3 regions of the Agrobacterium sp. fls2-241-TYG-188a genome follow, and region 2 is predicted to be linked to each of the others. Evidence: riboswitches for the same ligand, from Rfam matches in the RefSeq annotation. Region 2 holds a riboswitch; each other region holds the start of a gene.
What was found. Region 2 has a riboswitch for cobalamin ahead of QRN85_RS17565 (ABC transporter substrate-binding protein). Riboswitches for the same ligand answer to the same signal wherever they lie in the genome.

Region 1 (5,837 bases), on a different contig from region 2:
TTATATTACTGGCCAGAACCTGCGCGTAGACGGTGGGCTAACCCGTTCTGTCTAAATGAAATTCCCGTAAATGTTGAATTTTTTACGTCCATCTCTGCTGGCTTTTGATGGGCCGGGAAGCCTGTTTCCACAGCTATTGAAGGAACAAGCACCCCATCGGCACGTTGTTCAATCCAAGGGTTAAGGGTTCGAAGAACTCGACGCTTGGATGTGGAAGCAGGTGACTTGATATGGGACAGAGTAATCCATTCGCCAAACAGGTGGTGCTGGTCGTTGAAGACGACCCGCTCTTACGGATGATGGCCGTCGACATGGTCGAGGATGCCGGTTTCAACGCCATCGAAGCCTGCGGTGCAGACGAGGCCGTCGAGATTCTGGAGCATCGCTCGGATGTCGACGTCCTGTTTACCGACGTGGATATGCCCGGCAGCATGAATGGCGTAGCGCTTGCCAACTGGGCAAGGGCGACAGACATGCCACTTGGCATAGTCCTCACCTCCGGCCACCATCGTCCAGACGACGACGCGCTTCCGCCGCGGAGCGTCTTCTTTTCCAAGCCTTATGATTTTCAGAAAGTGGTCGATACGCTAAAGCGCATGACGCTCTAATGTGCACTTAAGCTAAAAAGAGCTTTGAAAATCAGTAACCATAGTTGCGACACAGGTGTCGCAATTAATTATTCCGAAAATACTGTCCCATATAGTGTGTCCAAACAATTGAGGTGTTTTGGGGGCACTATGAATTTTTTGGGTATCACAGGTATGCAGTATTCAGGCGTACCGTTTGACGAAACGAGAATACTGCTGGCTGAAGACTCGAATGTCTTTACCCAGATGATTGGTGCCCGCCTGAAAGAGTTGCTTGGACTCTCAGTCGAAATCTGCAGGAACTTTGAAGAGCTGCAGGAGTGTTACGAACATTCCACCGAACCTGTTACTCTCGCTATCTCTAATATCAATCTGCCTGGTGCAGAAAACGGCGAAGCGCTCGAATATCTCATTGATCTCTCGATCCCGACAATCGTCTTTACGAGTACCTTCCATGAAGATACGCGCGAGAAGCTGATCACCAAGGAAGTTGTCGACTACATCCTGAAAGACAACGTCTTTGCCGTCGACATGCTGACGGAATCGGTTTGCCGCTTTCTGACAAACCACCGCCACCACGTCCTTATCGTCGATGATAGCCCGACTGCGCGCGCGCTTCTTTCCAGCCGCCTGAAGCGGTATAACTTCCGCGTCAGCCTTGCTGAGAGCGGTGCCAAGGCTCTGGACATTCTCAAGAACAACAAGGATATCGGTCTGGTCGTTACCGACTATAACATGCCCGATATCGATGGATTTGAGCTCACACGCCGTATTCGCACCATGCGCGGTTCTCATGAGCTGCGCATTATCGGCGTTTCTTCGTCTACGAACCGCCTGTTGTCTGCGCGCTTCCTGAAAGCTGGTGGTAACGACTTCATGCTGCGGCCCTTCATCGAAGAAGAGTTCTATTGCCGCGTCAACCAGAACCTGGACACGCTGGTACAAATCCAGGCTGCGAAGTTGCTCGGCAAAAAAGCTGCCTGATCGCCATCAGGGTAGGGCAGCTTCTGTGGGCTGCTCTACCGGACGACCTAGTGCCAGTTTCTTGGCAAGTTGGGGCCCAAGCTTTTCGACGTAGGCCGGATCCGGTTGGGTGCCCAGCGCGTCCAGTGTTTTTGAAAAGAAACAACGGGCTGCCGCCGCTGCGACAATGTCAAAGATTTCGGCGTCTGTCAGCGCGTGCGTCTTGAGCGCATCGATATCCGCCTGGGTGATCGATGTTGCATCATGGACGACCTTTGACGCAAATATCATGATTGCGCGCTCCTGTTCATCCAGTGGCGCGTTTTCTGCATTTGAAATGATGCCAACCAGTTCGTCTTCTGTAGCGCCTTCCCGAGCCAGAACAGTGGCGTGTGCCAACATGCAGTAAGAGGAGCGCAGTTCCCGCGCTGCTGCCAGCGTGATCAGCTCATAGCGGCGCGGCTCGATATTGCCTCGAAGGCTGACAAGAAGCGCACTCCAGCTTTCCATCACCTCCGGTCGATGGCCGAAAGCACGGTACATATTGGGCAAGTAGCCGTAGGTTTCTTCCGCGTTCCTGTACATTTCAGCCGTTTTGCGGCTGGTTTTTGGCTCTGGCGGCGTGATGAACATGTGACTCTCCTGCATTTCCATATTTCTAAAATGCGTGAGCGCGAAATTCGATCAGTTGTTCGCAAGCTTTTTTCAAAGCTGTGATTCAAGCGGGAGAAAGCCCATGATGCCAGCAAGCACACGACGGCTCACGCTGGCATATGGCTCGTATCGGTAATGTTGCGGCTTGCCTCTAACAAGGCCGGTCCATGTGAGGTTCTTGCGTTCGTCCAAAGCAAGCTCGAAACTCATTTCGCGGCTTGTTTCTTCCTTGAAGATTTCGTCCATTTCCCGAACCAGTTCTTCGGACGAAAAGAGAACACCCATTTCAGTGTTGAGAGACATCGAACGGGGATCGAAATTGAGAGACCCGATAAACCCGGTTTCGCCATCACGGGTAAAGGCTTTCGTATGAAGGCTTGCCTGACCCGAGCCTCGCAGGGAGAAGGACTTATGGTCATCTGCGAGCAAGCGAAGCTCATGCAGCTTGATGCCATTGACCAAGAGCGGGCGCCTGTATCGTGAATAGCCTGCATGTACTGCCGCGACATCGGTCGCGGCAAGCGAGTTGGTGAGAACGCTGACAGAAACCCCGCTTGCAGACAGGCGCGAAAGCGTTTCCACTCCCTTCTGCCCCGGTATGAAATAGGGCGATGTTATCTTAAGCTTATGCTTCGTCTCTTCCATCAGGGGCAGAAGCGTTTCCATCAGAAAGTTGCGACCGGTGCGTCGCTTTCCGGCTGCTTTCTCAGGCGGGTCGGCAACCACTTGCGCATTGTCCACCCAATGAAGATTATCGGCCGTCAGGAAGTTTCCCGAATGATGCTGCCTTTCCACCTGTGCAAGATAGGGCGAAGCGGCGTCGCCTGAGGCGAGTACATCCATGCGGCGCCGAAGTTTTGCAAGTTTGTTTGGCCTCCTTGCAAGAAGGGACCGAACAGGCACGGCAACGGCACTGTTCCAGTAGTCGTCGAAGATTTCCTCTGCCTGCGCAACGCATTCTCCGTGCGCGATAACATCGAAATCGCGGAAATTCGCGTTCTCGGCGGCGTCGAAATAGGCATCTCCAATGTTACGCCCTCCAACGATCAAAACCCGGCCATCTGCAATCCAGGCCTTGTTGTGCATACGTCGGTTGACCGAGCGGAAGCGCATGAGGAGCTCCAGCCCTCGACGAATGACGTTCTCACGTGCCTTTGTCGGGTTGAAGAGGCGCAGTTCAATGTTGGGATGGCTGTCTATGGCATGGAAGGCCCTGTCCGATATGGAGACACCCAAGTCATCCAGAAGCAGGCGAACGCGAACACCGCGGTCCGCAGCAGCGATAACCTCGCGCATCACCAGCTGTCCGGTGAGGTCGGCGTTCCACATGTAGTACATGAGATCAAGGCTACGACCTGCGGCGCGCGCGCTGCCAACGCGTACAGCAAAGGCGCCAAGATTGGATTGTATCAGGGAGATGGCGCTAGGTTCGGAATGGACCGAACTCAGGTTAATCCAGTGACGGTCGAGCGGCGTGGCATCGTGTGATTTCGGCAGGGCCGTCGAAGCAATCTTCGTGATGATTTTGTCACGGTGGCGGGATGCCATCGCAAGGCCAGCGAAAATCGCCAGGACGATCAACACTGCAAACAATGTTACGGCACTCACAGCGATCGTATTATCCGCCCTATCTTAAAGATTTAAAGGTCTCAGTGGATCTCAATGTTCCGCTTGTCAGCTTCCTGCTTGATAATGTCCTCAACCAGCTGGCGTTTCAATGAAGGGTCGCCCAGCAAATAGTCGTCTGCAAGCTCGAAGATCGACTTTGGGCGTTCCATGCGGCTCAACGTGTCGAGGTCCGAACCAATCTGCTGCCTAAGTTCGTTATAATCGTCCATTGTCTTACTCCATTTGCCTATAGAATGCACAGGTGGGCAGCACGGTTCCGCCACGTACGAAATCGGCCACCAGCGGCTTGCATCTCGATCTCATGGCTTGCATAAGCGCTCGCATCAGGTGCCCGCCCGAGGCGAGAGAATCGGGAACACGGTGAAAATCCGTGACGTGCCCAACGCTGTAAGGCCGAGGCATATTTCCACATGCCACTGAAGTTTCGGGAAGGCGGAAATGTGTTGATGAAGCCAAGTCAGAAGACCGGCCTGATACCATGGACCGAAGCGCAAGGACAGCGCCACGTTGTTACTTGGCAAGCGTTAAGCGCTATGCCATGCATTGTTGGGGAATGACGATGCCGACGGACGAACAGAAGCAGGCACTCAGGCCTGTCTGTAAATTTTCGCAGGACGAGGTCGACGCCGTCTATCGCGCCATACATGAGCGCCGGGACGTCCGCGATCAGTTCCTGCCAGACCCGTTGCCGGCTGATCTTATTGAGAGACTGCTTGGCGCCGCGCACGCTGCCCCCTCGGTCGGGTTCATGCAGCCGTGGAACTTCACACTGGTAACCGACGCGGCGACGAAAGAGCGTACCTGGGAGGCGTTTTCTCGCGCCAATGCAGAAGCGGCCGATATGTTCAAGGGTGAGAAGCAGGCGCTTTACCGAAGTCTGAAGCTCGAAGGCATTCGCAAGGCACCGCTCTCGATCTGCGTGACCTGTGATCCGACACGGGGCGGCGACGTCGTTCTTGGGCGCACACACAATCCCCGCATGGATGTCTATTCCACAGTCTGTGCCGTACAAAACCTGTGGCTGGCAGCAAGGGCGGAAGGTATCGGGGTTGGCTGGGTCAGCATCTTCCACGATGCGGACATCCGGGACATCCTCGGCATTCCCGACCATATTGAAATCGTCGCGTGGCTCTGTCTGGGCCGGGTCGACATGCTCTATCAGGAGCCGGAACTTGCGGTCAAAGGCTGGCGTCAGCGGCTGCCTATTGAAGAGCTGGTGTTCCGCGACAGGTGGGGAAGGTCTTAGCTGGCCATCACTGCTGTTGTGGCTGCGCACCCTTCAAAGCTGGATTTTTCAGATCGATTCGGCTTTGCTCCTCCGGCAGAAACTGTGGTCCAACCATGCGGACCTTGTTCTTCGCCGGATCATAATCTCGCTCGGGAATGGGCGAAGCCGTCTGTTTTTGCGGCTCTTGCGCAGGTTTTGCCGACTCTTCGTTGCCCTTCGGCTTGATCGTTGTGATGCTGGACTGATTTTGCAGCGCTGTGGACTGGGGCGCCTGATCCTGCTTCTTCTCATCATTCTGATAGGCCGCCATGTTGCAGCTGCAGGACGGTGACCTTTCGGAAGTGGGCTTGTCTCGATAGGCGAAAGCTGTCGGCATCGAAGAGTAGGGTTGGCCAGTCTTGGCAGAGACCATGTCGGAACTTTCCTGGCCCTCAAGCGCGTGATAAAAAAGTTCCGTCTGGGTGCCTGGACACATTCGCTCGCATTGCGCTGCCTGCGAGCGGAAATCCAGCGGCGTTGCGTTGGATGCGATGGGGAAAAATGCGCCGTCGCAGGTTCTCACGCATAACGTTCTAAGCCTACCTTGCATGGGCATATCGGGGTTCGGCCCATAATCGGAATAGCCGGGTTGCTCAAACGGATCACCCGGGCCGCGCATGTCAGGGTCCTGTGGCGGGTCGATGGTGGTGATCGATGGTGCCTGCTCGTCAAGACAGCCTTGCGCATCCAGAGCCGCCATAATTTGCTGTCGGTTGTTGCTGCCGCTGTTCTGCCGC
Region 2 (5,837 bases):
GGCATTGCATTTCTATGCGGCCTTCGTTGTCGCAACTCTTCTCTGGGCCTTGTGGGAAGTCGGTTTTGACTGGTGGCAGCTGGGACCGCGTGGCGGTTTCATCATTGTCGTCGGCATGTGGCTGTTGATGCCCTGGATCAGAAAGCCGCTCGGCTTTACCAGCCCGACTGGCACGTCCTATGGCGCCAATGCGGTGCCTCTTCTGACCGCTGTTCTCGTGTCGGTCGGCGCTGCCGCCTTTGCGATGACGCAGGACCCGCATGACATGGAAGGCAACCTTCCGCAGGAGATCGTGACGGCTGCGCCTTCCTATGGCAATGCGGTGCCTGATAATGAATGGCATCAGTATGGACGCACCAATTACGGCCAGCGTTATTCGCCGCTTACGCAGATCACGGCAAACAATGTCGGCGAGCTCAAGGAAGCATGGCGCTATCAGACGGGCGATGTGAAACTGCCCGATGATGTGGGCGAGACCACCTATCAGGTGACTCCCTTAAAAGTCGGCAACTCGCTCTACCTGTGCACACCTCACAACTGGGCCATCGCGATTGACGCGGCCACCGGCAAGGAAAAGTGGAAATACGATCCCAATGCCGGTCTGAACCCGGATCGCCAGCATCAGACATGCCGCGGTGTGACCTACTACGCCGAGCCTACGGCACGGGCCGGTTCGCCCTGCGCCACCCGCGTCTACCTGCCGACATCGGACGCGCGTCTCATTGCTCTGGATGCCGAGAACGGCCAGGTCTGCACAGGCTTTGCCGACCAGGGAACGCTGCATCTGGAAAGCGGCATGGAGCACAATCCGGCCGGATATTACTACTCCACATCCCCACCCGCCATTGCGGGCAACAAGATCATCATTGGTGGTGCCGTCAACGACAACTATTCGACAAAGGAGCAATCCGGTGTCATCAGGGCGTTTGACGTCAATAGCGGCGCATTGATCTGGAACTGGGATTCGGGCAACCCTACCCAGACCCAACCGCTTCAGCCGGGCCAGACCTATACGACGAACTCGCCCAACAGCTGGTCAGTCTTCAGCGTCGATGAAGCGCTGGGGCTCGTCTACATCCCGCTTGGCAATCAGGTTCCCGACCAGCTTGGTATGGGCCGCAGCGCCAATGTCGAGAAATATTCGTCGTCCATCGTCGCGCTCGATGTAAACACCGGGCAGGATCGCTGGGTGCGCCAGACGGTGCACCACGATCTCTGGGACATGGACGTCCCGGCACAGCCAGTGTTGCTTGATATCACGAAGAAGGACGGCCAGACGGTTCCTGCGCTGGTGGGACCCACCAAGCAGGGCGACATCTACGTGCTGGACCGGCGCACTGGCGAGCCGATTCTCGCCGTGACCGAGGAAAAAGCGCCTGGCGGTGCCATCCCCGAGGATTTCAGCGCGCCGACCCAGCCGACATCGGCTCTGTCGTTCAAGCCGGATCCGCTGCAGGAAAGCAACATGTGGGGCGTCTCCATGTTCGACCAGCTGGCCTGCCGCATCAAGTTCCACCAGCTAAACTATGAGGGCCGCTATACGCCTCCGTCGCTGAATGGAACGCTGGTTTACCCGGGTAATTTCGGGACGTTCAACTGGGGCAGCGTGGCGGTCGATCCGGAACGTCAGGTCATGTTCGGAATGCCGACCTACCTTGCCTTCACATCGCAGCTCGTGCCTCGCAGCGAGATTCCCCCGCGCGGCCAGGATGAAAAGGGGAGCGAACAGGGCCTGAACCGCAATGATGGCGCCCCCTACGGCGTGCTGATGGGCCCGTTCCTCGGACCGCTTGGAATACCTTGCCAGGCTCCACCATGGGGCTATGTGGCAGGCGCGGATCTCCGCACGGGCAACGTTGCCTACAAGCACAAGAACGGCACCGTCTATGACATGACGCCCCTTCCGCTGCCCTTCAAGGTCGGCGTGCCCGGCATCGGTGGACCGATGATTACCAAGGGTGGCGTGGCTTTCCTCGGTGCCGCCGTCGACAACTATCTGCGCGCCTATGATCTGACATCCGGCAAGCAGCTCTGGGAGGGGCGGCTTCCTGCAGGCGGACAGGCAACGCCCATGACCTATGCTACGGATGACGGCAAGCAATATGTCGTCATGGTTGCCGGTGGGCATGGATCTGTCGGAACCAAGCCGGGTGACTATGTCATCGCTTACACGTTGCCCTGAAACGGCAAAAACCCTCCATGATCGAAAGCCGGGAAGAGATTCCCGGCTTTTTTCATTGTCGAAGAAGAATTAGGCTTCTCAATTGAAATGTAATAACATAACAAAAAGCTCCGCTTGACGGCGGGTTTGGAATACGGCTATCTGGTCGCGACGGTTTCGAGCGAGCAATCGCAAGGAATAATAGGGAATACGGTGAGGGCTTTCGGGCCTGATGCCGTAGCTGCCCCCGCAACTGTGAGCGGATTGTCTAACCCTTTTGGCGCTGGTTTTTCTGGCGCCATGCCACTGCGAAGCAACATCGCGGGAAGGTCGGGTCAAGACGTCAATCCGTGAGCCAGGAGACCTGCCGTCATGTGTTCAATCCAATTCACGGGCGGGGATGCCCGGAACAGGAGATCATCGTGATTGCATCTTGCGCCTGCCGGCGCTCTATTCCTTTTGCCATGTCCCGGTTTCGGATCGTCCTGACGTGCGTCGGTACGGATTGACGTTCAAACGTGTTGAATCATGTCTGCCTGGATGCGCAGACGCTGACGATCGGGGACTATCGAAAATGACATTCAATTTTAAAAGAGCCGTAAGCTCTGCAATTTTTGCTGCCGCCGCTTTTGGCATCTCTGCAAGCGGCGCCCTCGCTGCTGCGACCACCTATCCCTTGACGCTGAAGAATTGCGGCAGGGACGTTACCTTTACCCATGCACCGGAGCGCACGGTTTCCGTCGGCCAGAGCACCACGGAAATTCTCTATATGCTCGGCCTTGCCGACAAGGTCGTCGGAACAGCAGTCTGGATCGGGCCTGTCATCAAGGGCTATGAAGAGGCCAATGCGAAGATCGACCGTCTGGCGGACAATGATCCGAGTTTCGAAAGCGTTCTGGCCAAGAAGCCGGATCTGGTGACAGCGCAGTTCCAGTGGCATGTCGGCCCGGAAGGCGTGGTGGCAAAGCCCGAGCAGTTCGAGGAACTCAAGATCCCCGTCTATACATCGCCAGCCGATTGCGTGGGCAAGGACAATACCGGCGGCGGTGACGGCGTGCGTCATTCCGTCTTCACCATGGATCTGATCTATCAGGAAATCACCGATCTCGCACAGATTTTCGATGTTCAGGACCGGGGCGAAAAGCTGGTGGCCGATCTGAAGGCCCGCGAGGAAACCGCACGCAAAAAGATTGCCTCCATTGATGGCAAGCTCTCTGCCGTCTTCTGGTTCTCCAGCGCAGAGCTGGATATCGATCCCTATGTCGCAGGCAAAAATGGCGCACCGGGCTACATCATGTCGGCGCTCGGCATCAAAAACGTCATCGACAGCGAAGAAGAGTGGCCAACCGTGGGCTGGGAAACCATCGCCAAGTCTCAGCCGTCGCTGGTGGTTGTCGGCAAGATGGACCGCAGACGCTTTCCGGCCGACGATGTTGTCGTCAAGGAGAAGTTCCTGAAGCAAGATCCGGTTACGAGCCTTATGCCTGCGGTCAGCCAAGGCCATGTCGTTGTCATGGACGCGCAGGCGATGAACCCGACAATCCGCACCATCGACGGCATAGAAGTTCTGGCCAATGCGGTCGTTCAACTTGGCCTTGCCAAGTAATCATGCGCGCTTGCTTCACCATCACCCGTGCCGTCCTGCTGGCGGCCGGGTTCCTGGGCCTTGCGCTCTGGCTTGGCGCAGCCATTGGCGAGACATCCATTTCCATGGATGTCGTCGCCAGAACGGTCGCCAATCGCGTCTTTCATGCGGATTATCCGCTTGATGCCATCGATGAGGGCATCATCTGGAACTATCGCCTCAGTCGGGCGGTGGTCGCGGCCTGTTGTGGTGCGGCACTGGCGGTATCAGGTGTCGTCCTGCAGGCGCTTTTGCGCAATCCGCTGGCCGATCCCTATATTCTCGGCATATCGGCGGGTGCATCAATGGGCGCGGTCGGCGTTGCCATCATGGGTTTCGGTGCCGGTCTTCTAACCATGCCGCTCGGCGCGTTTCTGGGCGCCCTGCTGGCCTTTACCCTCGTCAGCCTTCTGGCGCTGCGTGCCGGGCGCGGCAACAGCGCGATCATTCTGGCCGGTGTGGCGGGGTCGCAGCTTTTCAACGCGCTCACATCCTTCATCGTGACCAAGGCCGCCAATGCCGAGCAGGCGCGCGGCATCATGTTCTGGCTGCTCGGCAATCTCTCAGGCGTTCGCTGGCCGGATGTCTGGCTGGCGCTGCCGGCGACCGTGCTCGGCCTTGCCATTTGCCTCTGGCATTCACGTGCGCTGGATGCCTTCACCTTCGGCTCGCAATCGGCAGCCTCCCTCGGCATTCCCGTTCGTCGCGTCTATATTGTTCTGGCGGGCATATCGGCGCTGATGACGGCGATCATGGTCAGCATCGTCGGCTCCATCGGCTTTATCGGGCTGGTCATCCCACATGCCGCCCGCATGATTGTCGGCGTCCGACACGGTCGCCTATTGCCCTTTGCCGCGCTTATCGGCGCAATCTTCATGATCGGTGCCGATATTGTGTCGCGAACCATGATACCCGGTCAGGTGCTGCCCATCGGTGTCATCACCGCCCTGTTCGGAGCCCCTGCATTCGCACTCATCCTGTGCCAGCGCCGGAGCACGCCATGATCCTTTCAGCACAAAATCTCCATTGGTCGGCGGGTGGCGTGGACATTGTCAGAAATGTCAGTCTCGATATCAGGCCCGGCGAGTTCCTCGGCATTGTCGGACCGAACGGCTCGGGTAAGACCAGCCTGATGTCGCTTCTTTGCGGGATCAGAAAACCTCGACAGGGTGAGGTCGTATTGGACGGCAAGGCGATCCAGAGCCTCAGCCGCAGAGATGTTGCCCGCTCCATCGCCTTCGTCGAGCAACAGGCCGAAACGCAGGAGCGGATAGATGCCCGTCAGGCCGTGGAGCTTGGCCGTACACCGCATATCGGCGCACTGACCCCCTGGTCGGCGCAGGATGATGCCATTGTGGATCAGGCATTGCGCGACGTGGATGCCGGACATCTGGCCAAACGCATGTGGCACACCCTGTCAGGCGGGGAGCGGCAACGGCTTCACATCGCCCGGGCGCTTGCGCAAAAGCCCAATATCCTGCTTCTGGACGAGCCGACCAACCATCTCGATATCGGTCACCAGATTGCCCTTTTGCATCTGGTGCGCAAACAGCGGCTGACCGTTGCCGCAGCCCTGCATGACCTCAATCATGCGGCCATGTTCTGCGATCGTGTTGCGGTGATGAAAGGCGGAGAACTCGTTGCGCTCGGCCCGCCCTCCAGCATTTTTACCGCCGGTCTGATTGGCGACGTCTTCGGCGTGGAGGTGCTTGTCGAGCGGGGGGAGGGGGACATCTGCCACATCCGCTATCAGCCTCCTCGCGATAAAGATTTTATTTCAAGGACATCAGATGAATAGTCTCAAGACATTTTCCGCTGCCGCACTTTTCTCCTGCCTTGCCATGTCTGCGGCGCTTGCCGAAACATTCGAGGTGAAGATGCTCAATCAGGGCGAAAAAGGATCGATGGTCTTTGAACCGGATTTCGTGGCGTTGAAGCCGGGTGACACGGTGCGGTTCATTCCCACCCACAAGAGCCACAATGTCGCGACCATCGATGGCATGGTGCCGCAGGGCGCGACCGGCTTCAAGAGCAAGATCAACGAGGCATTCG
Region 3 (5,837 bases), on a different contig from region 2:
CGCGGCCGAAGCCGGTCTTGCGGATCTTTCGCTGGAAGAAGTGGTCAAGAAGTCCTTCGGCACCAATGCCGGCCTGTTCAACAATGCTGCCCAGCACTACAACCACGTCCATTTCTGGAAGTGGATGAAGAAGGACGGCGGCGGCAACAAGCTGCCTGGCAAGCTGGAACAGGCATTTGCCTCCGACCTCGGCGGCTATGACAAGTTCAAGTCCGATTTCGTCGCAGCCGGTACAACGCAGTTCGGCTCCGGCTGGGCCTGGGTGTCCGTCAAGAACGGCAAGCTCGAAATTTCCAAGACCGCCAATGGCGAGAACCCGCTGGTTCACGGCGCAGAACCGATCCTCGGCGTCGATGTCTGGGAACACTCCTACTACATCGACTACCGCAACCTGCGTCCGAAGTACCTCGAAGCCTTCGTCGATAATCTCATCAACTGGGATTACGTTCTGGAGCGCTACGAGGCCGCTTCCAAGTAAGCGTCTCACGTACGAGAACAGGAAACGCCCGGCCATGTGCCGGGTGTTTTCGTTCTGTCATAAGCGTGTCATTCGCCCGGCCTATGCGGGGGCATCATGACAGACACATCCACGCCGCTCTTCTCCTTCGGCATCGTCGCCGATCCCCAATATGCCGATATTCCGGCCCGCCCGGAAATGAACCGTTATTACGCGCAAAGCCGGGGCAAGCTTTCGCAGGCCATTGAAACATTCAATGCCCACGAGCTCGAATTCGTGGTGACGCTTGGCGATATCATCGACCGTGGATGGGAGAATTTCGACGCTATCCTGGGCTGCTATGATGCGCTTGAGCATCGCTGCGTGCTGTTGCCGGGCAACCACGACTTTTCCGTCGCGCCCGAATATCTGGATCGCATTCATGCCCGCCTGAACATGCCCGCACCATGGTATGATTTCAAAGTCGGCGGCGTCCGCTTCGTGGTGCTTGATGGCAATGATGTCAGCCTGTTTGCACCGCCGCCCGGCGATGCCCGCCGGGAACTGGCCAGCGCACGTCTGGCCGCGCTGCAAGAGGCCGGTGCCATCAATGCACAGGAGTGGAACGCTTCCTTCAGCCGGGACCAGCTGGACTGGCTCGATCGGACCCTGACCGCCGCAGATGCGGCAGGCGAAGATGCCATCCTGTTCTGCCACTATCCGCTCTACCCGCAAAATGCTCACAATATGTGGGACGCACCGGAAATCCTGTCTCTGCTTGCGGCTCACCCAAGCGCGAAAGCCTGGTTCTGCGGCCATAACCACACCGGCAATTACGGCCAGCTCGGCCACACGCATTTCGTCAATTTCAAGGGCATGGTGGATACGCCCGACGAAAACACCTTCGCCATTGCCGATGTCTACGAGAATCGCATCGAAATCACCGGGTTCGGGCGGGAAGAAAGCCGAACGCTAATCTTCTGAACACTGGCCCTCTGAGAAGATGGCAGTGCGGCCTTTGCTGAAACGCATCGCCAGCGAGATGGATCGACCACACTTATTCATTTGATATTTCCTGGAAAAACGGATGGCTATCGACGCGATATCGCACATCCAATGTTTGACCAATGCTGTATTTTCAGGAATATTCGAGATGTCTTACACGGAAAATCTCTGGCTTTATTTCACGCTTTTATTCGGCATCATCATCCTGCCCGGGGTCGATATGCTGTTTGTTCTGGCCAGTTCCCTGACGGGTGGAAAACGGACGGGCCTTGCGGCAACGTCGGGCATCGTGGCGGGCGGGGTCGTTCACTCGCTTTATGGCGCAATCGGCGTGGGGCTGCTGGCAAGCCTCATTCCGGTGCTGTTCAAGCCGCTTCTCATCTTCGGTGCGGCCTATATGATCTGGGTGGGCTTCGGACTGGTGCGCAGCTCCATCGTCATCGAAGGGGGGGAGGCCGATGCCAGCGCATCCGCCTGGCGCGCGTTCCGCCGCGGTATTGTCACGTGTCTCAGCAATCCAAAAGCCTATCTCTTCATGATGGCCGTCTACCCGCAGTTTCTCAAGCCTGCCTTTGGCCCCATCTGGATACAGGGCGTCATCATGGGGTTGATGACAGCGGCCACGCAGCTTGCCGTCTATGGCACGCTGGCAATGACGGCAGGCAAAAGCCGCGATTTGCTGGTGTCTTCACCGCATGTGACGGTTTTCATTGGCCGCGCCGCAGGTCTGCTGCTGATCGTGGTTGCCGGTTTCACCGCTTGGGAAGGAATTGTCAGTCATTGATATACGCCTGATTTCGCTTCAAAAATCACCGGAATGTGACTTCTTTTTGCCATTTGAAACGGGCATCTTCCTGTGCGTTCATTGCGCGTGTCGCAAAACTGTGCAGAGGTTTTGCGATGAATATTATGTGACCATATAGATCATACATGCCGCCTTCGTGCGGATCAGGAGAGAGAGATAATGAAGCTTAGAACCATTGCCGCATCCATTATGATTGGCTGTCTTTGCGCCGGTGCGGTTTCCGCAGCCGGCGAGATGGAAAAGCGCGAAGGCCTGATGAAGGGCATCGGCGGAGCCATGGGCGCGCTGGGCGCGATCGCCAAGGGTGAAAAGCCCTATGACGCAGAAACCGTCAAGACAGCGGTAACGACAATCAGCGCCAATGCGAAAGCCTTCCCGGACCAGTTCCCGGCTGGCTCCGAAGGCGGCGCTGCGGCACCTGCCATCTGGCAGAACTTTGCGGATTTCAAGTCGAAGTCAGAAAAGCTGGGTTCGGATGCAGATATGGTTCTGGCACAGTTGCCGACAGACCAGGCAAGCGTTGGCGCGGCCCTGAAGACGCTGGGCGCCGATTGCAGCAGCTGCCACCAGACCTACCGCCTGAAGAAGTAATACACGCCCATCAGGTCCGCCACTCAACCGGCGGGCCTTTTTGCATTTTGAATTTTTGAGTGGAGCGGAGAAGGCAATGGCTTCCATCTGGACGAAGCTGGCGGGTGGCGTCGTTGTTGCTGGCATTGCCGGGTTCGGCGTTTTCATGTGGGTCACCGCGCCGCAGCGTCAACCGCCAAGCCACTGGGCCAATCTGGGCGAGCCCAACCTTGCCAATGGCGAAACTCTTTTCTGGGCAGGCGGTTGCGCAAGCTGTCATGCCGCCCCGGATGCGACCGGAGACGCTTTGAAGACACTGTCCGGCGGGCAGGCGCTGCCAAGCCCGTTCGGAACCTTCCACATGCCCAATATTTCGTCCGACCCTCAGCATGGCATCGGCGGCTGGACGGTGGCGCAATTCGGCGATGCGATGACGCGCGGTGTTGGCAAGGATGGTGAGCATCTCTACCCATCCTTCCCCTATGCGTCCTACGCGCGGATGACGCCGCAGGATATCAACGATCTCTTCGCCTATCTGAAAACATTGCCCGCCAGCACCAATGATGCACCGGCGCATGACCTGCCATTTCCCTTCAACATTCGCCTGAGCCTGGGTGGCTGGAAGTTCCTCTATTTCGACAAGGGTCAGCCAAGGGTGCAGATCGCCAATGCCGACGCGCAGGTCGTTCGCGGGCAATATCTGGTGGAGGGTCCCGGCCATTGCGGCGAATGCCACACCCCGCGCGATGCGCTGGGCGGTTTCCTGAAAGACCAGTGGCTTGCCGGCGGACCAAACCCGGAAGGCGAGGGACGTATTCCCGATATCACCCCGGGCTCCGATACCATCGGTTCATGGACACGGGCCGATATTGCCAGCTATCTCGAAACCGGCTTTACGCCGGACTTCGACAGCGCCGGTGGCTCCATGGTCAAGGTGCAGCAGAACATGGCGCGTCTGACAGCGGAAGACCGTGATGCCATCGCGGCCTATCTCAAGGCCGTGCCCGCGCGGTAATTGCCCATTGACTCGAGCGCCCGATCGCCGGATAACGGTTGTGTGATGGTCTTTCCGGTTCGCCCGGAAAGTGAAAAGGGAACACGATAGGGGTGTGAAAACCTTGATTCGTGGCTGCCCCCGCAACTGTGAGCGGAGAGCCTGAAAACAAAAGCCACTGATCTGGCGCATCGACGCGAAATCGTTTTCGATCTCGTAAAATACGATGCGGACCAGGAGGATCGGGAAGGTGTTTTCAAGGTTGTGACCCGCAAGCCAGGAGACCTGCCATCACATGAAGTGTCGTCAATACCGGCGGGGTGTCCGGGTAAGCACGGTTGGCAGGTCGGGTATTCCCGCCTTTAAAACCATGTGTCTCTTTCCCCGTGGTGAATGTTGAATGCGGTTGTGGGCTTTGATCAGCAATGGCCCGGCCGCACATGAGAGGGTCACCATGTCCATACAGCAAAACACGGCTTCATCGGCCGTATCGTCAACCACAGCAAAAATCGCGCAGGCGCTGACAGCCGCCGCACTCGGCCTGTTCATCGTCGGTTTCGTCGGCTTTTCGCATGTCGAGGCCGTGCACAATGCCGCGCATGATACGCGCCATGCAAACGCCTTCCCTTGCCATTGAGGGGAGACGAGACATGCCTTTTTTCCGTAACATCGTTTTTACCGCCGTTCTGGTTGGGCTGATTGCCGGTCTGGCCGTCAGCGCCATGCAGGCAATCGGCACCACACCGCTTATTCTGCAGGCTGAAACCTTTGAAAATGCCGGTGGCGAGGCCGCGCATGTCCACGGACATGACGCCGCAGCAGCACGCGCAGATCACCACCATGACGCCGCCACGCCTTCGGACCATCACCACGATGCCGAAGCCTGGGCTCCGGCAGATGGGTTCGAGCGCAACGCCTATACCATCGCTGCCAATGTGCTGACGGCCATCGGCTATGCGCTGGTGCTGACCGCTCTGATTTCCTTGCGCGGCCCGGCAAATGGCTGGCGCGAGGGCCTGTTCTGGGGCCTTGCGGGCTTTGCCGCCGTCATGCTGGCCCCCATGATCGGCCTGCCGCCAGAGCTGCCCGGCAGCCCGGCAGCCGAACTCGGCGCACGCCAGATGTGGTGGGTGGGCACCGTTGCTGCCACGGCAAGCGGGCTTGCGCTGCTGGCCTTCAAGCGCGCAGAACCATGGGCCGCCATTCTCGCCGTGGCGCTGATTGCGGCACCGCACATCATCGGCGCACCGCTGCCGCCAGAAGGCGAACATGCGCTGGCGCCCCTGCCGCTGGAACGCCGCTTCGTGGTGCTGGCCACCGTCACGAGCTTCGTTTTCTGGCTTATTCTCGGCGCTCTCAGCGGTCTGTTCCTCAAGCGGTTCGAGGCGGCACGGTAGAATGACAGGGCAGGGAAATGACGACGCGGAATGGAGCGATAGGCTCGATGCGCTGAGTTTCCCTGTCCCCAACCATGCCGGCCGCTGCGTCATGCACCGGCTGGCCTTCCGGGCGCTTCTGGCAGTCGAGCCGCAACGAGACGCCTGCCTTGCCTATTTCACGGCAAACAAGGCCGCATTCCTCAGCGCCGCCACCACCAAAATCACCCGCCTCGCTCTGCCCGCCGACCGCAGCCTGCACATCAACAGCCGCGACCTGCGCCGCGCCATAACGCCGCAGGCCACCACCAGTCCGGCACGTCTTTGCCGCGTTCTGGATCGCTAGGACTGTTTTTATCGCAGTTGGAGTAGGCCGGACGCCTAAAGTCTGATGTGGCGGGCGGGGGCTTACCCGCTCTGTCCCACCGGACATCTCACCCACCCCCGTCATTCCGGCCTTGAGCCGGAAGCCAGCCAGGCCCAAGTCTTTGGGCTGAGGGGAGGCGCTTTATCAAACGGATGTCGTCTTTCGGTTGGGGAGAGTCTCTTGATCCGACAGACGTCGGATCGCTGGACCCCGGATCAAGTCCGGGGTGACGGCGTTGTGTGGCGGTGCGTGGGGTTGCGGTGCGTGTCCGATCAAATCAGCTC

Region 1: another riboswitch for cobalamin. It lies ahead of bluB (5,6-dimethylbenzimidazole synthase); the one in region 2 lies ahead of QRN85_RS17565 (ABC transporter substrate-binding protein).
Region 3: another riboswitch for cobalamin. It lies ahead of QRN85_RS09205 (CbtB domain-containing protein); the one in region 2 lies ahead of QRN85_RS17565 (ABC transporter substrate-binding protein).

Annotation. Positions count from the first base shown of each region.
Region 1 is NZ_JARVRD010000002.1:1,063,646-1,069,482, forward strand. Features, by position in the region: gene QRN85_RS11915 (SDR family oxidoreductase) at 1-55, shown strand, start outside; gene QRN85_RS11920 (response regulator) at 231-608, shown strand; gene QRN85_RS11925 (response regulator) at 738-1,571, shown strand; gene QRN85_RS11930 (carboxymuconolactone decarboxylase family protein) at 1,578-2,183, opposite strand; gene QRN85_RS11935 (phospholipase D family protein) at 2,256-3,812, opposite strand; gene QRN85_RS11940 (hypothetical protein) at 3,854-4,042, opposite strand; cobalamin riboswitch at 4,142-4,321, shown strand; gene bluB (5,6-dimethylbenzimidazole synthase) at 4,393-5,079, shown strand; gene QRN85_RS11950 (DUF2865 domain-containing protein) at 5,087-5,837, opposite strand, start outside.
Region 2 is NZ_JARVRD010000003.1:762,510-768,346, reverse strand. Features, by position in the region: gene QRN85_RS17570 (glucose/quinate/shikimate family membrane-bound PQQ-dependent dehydrogenase) at 1-2,182, shown strand, start outside; cobalamin riboswitch at 2,317-2,547, shown strand; gene QRN85_RS17565 (ABC transporter substrate-binding protein) at 2,736-3,767, shown strand; gene QRN85_RS17560 (FecCD family ABC transporter permease) at 3,770-4,789, shown strand; gene QRN85_RS17555 (ABC transporter ATP-binding protein) at 4,786-5,583, shown strand; gene QRN85_RS17550 (pseudoazurin) at 5,576-5,837, shown strand, end outside.
Region 3 is NZ_JARVRD010000002.1:506,171-512,007, forward strand. Features, by position in the region: gene QRN85_RS09180 (superoxide dismutase) at 1-478, shown strand, start outside; gene QRN85_RS09185 (metallophosphoesterase) at 575-1,420, shown strand; gene QRN85_RS09190 (LysE family translocator) at 1,590-2,225, shown strand; gene QRN85_RS09195 (c-type cytochrome) at 2,406-2,837, shown strand; gene QRN85_RS09200 (cytochrome c) at 2,914-3,831, shown strand; cobalamin riboswitch at 3,861-4,117, shown strand; gene QRN85_RS09205 (CbtB domain-containing protein) at 4,265-4,447, shown strand; gene QRN85_RS09210 (CbtA family protein) at 4,461-5,207, shown strand; gene QRN85_RS09215 (hypothetical protein) at 5,209-5,532, shown strand.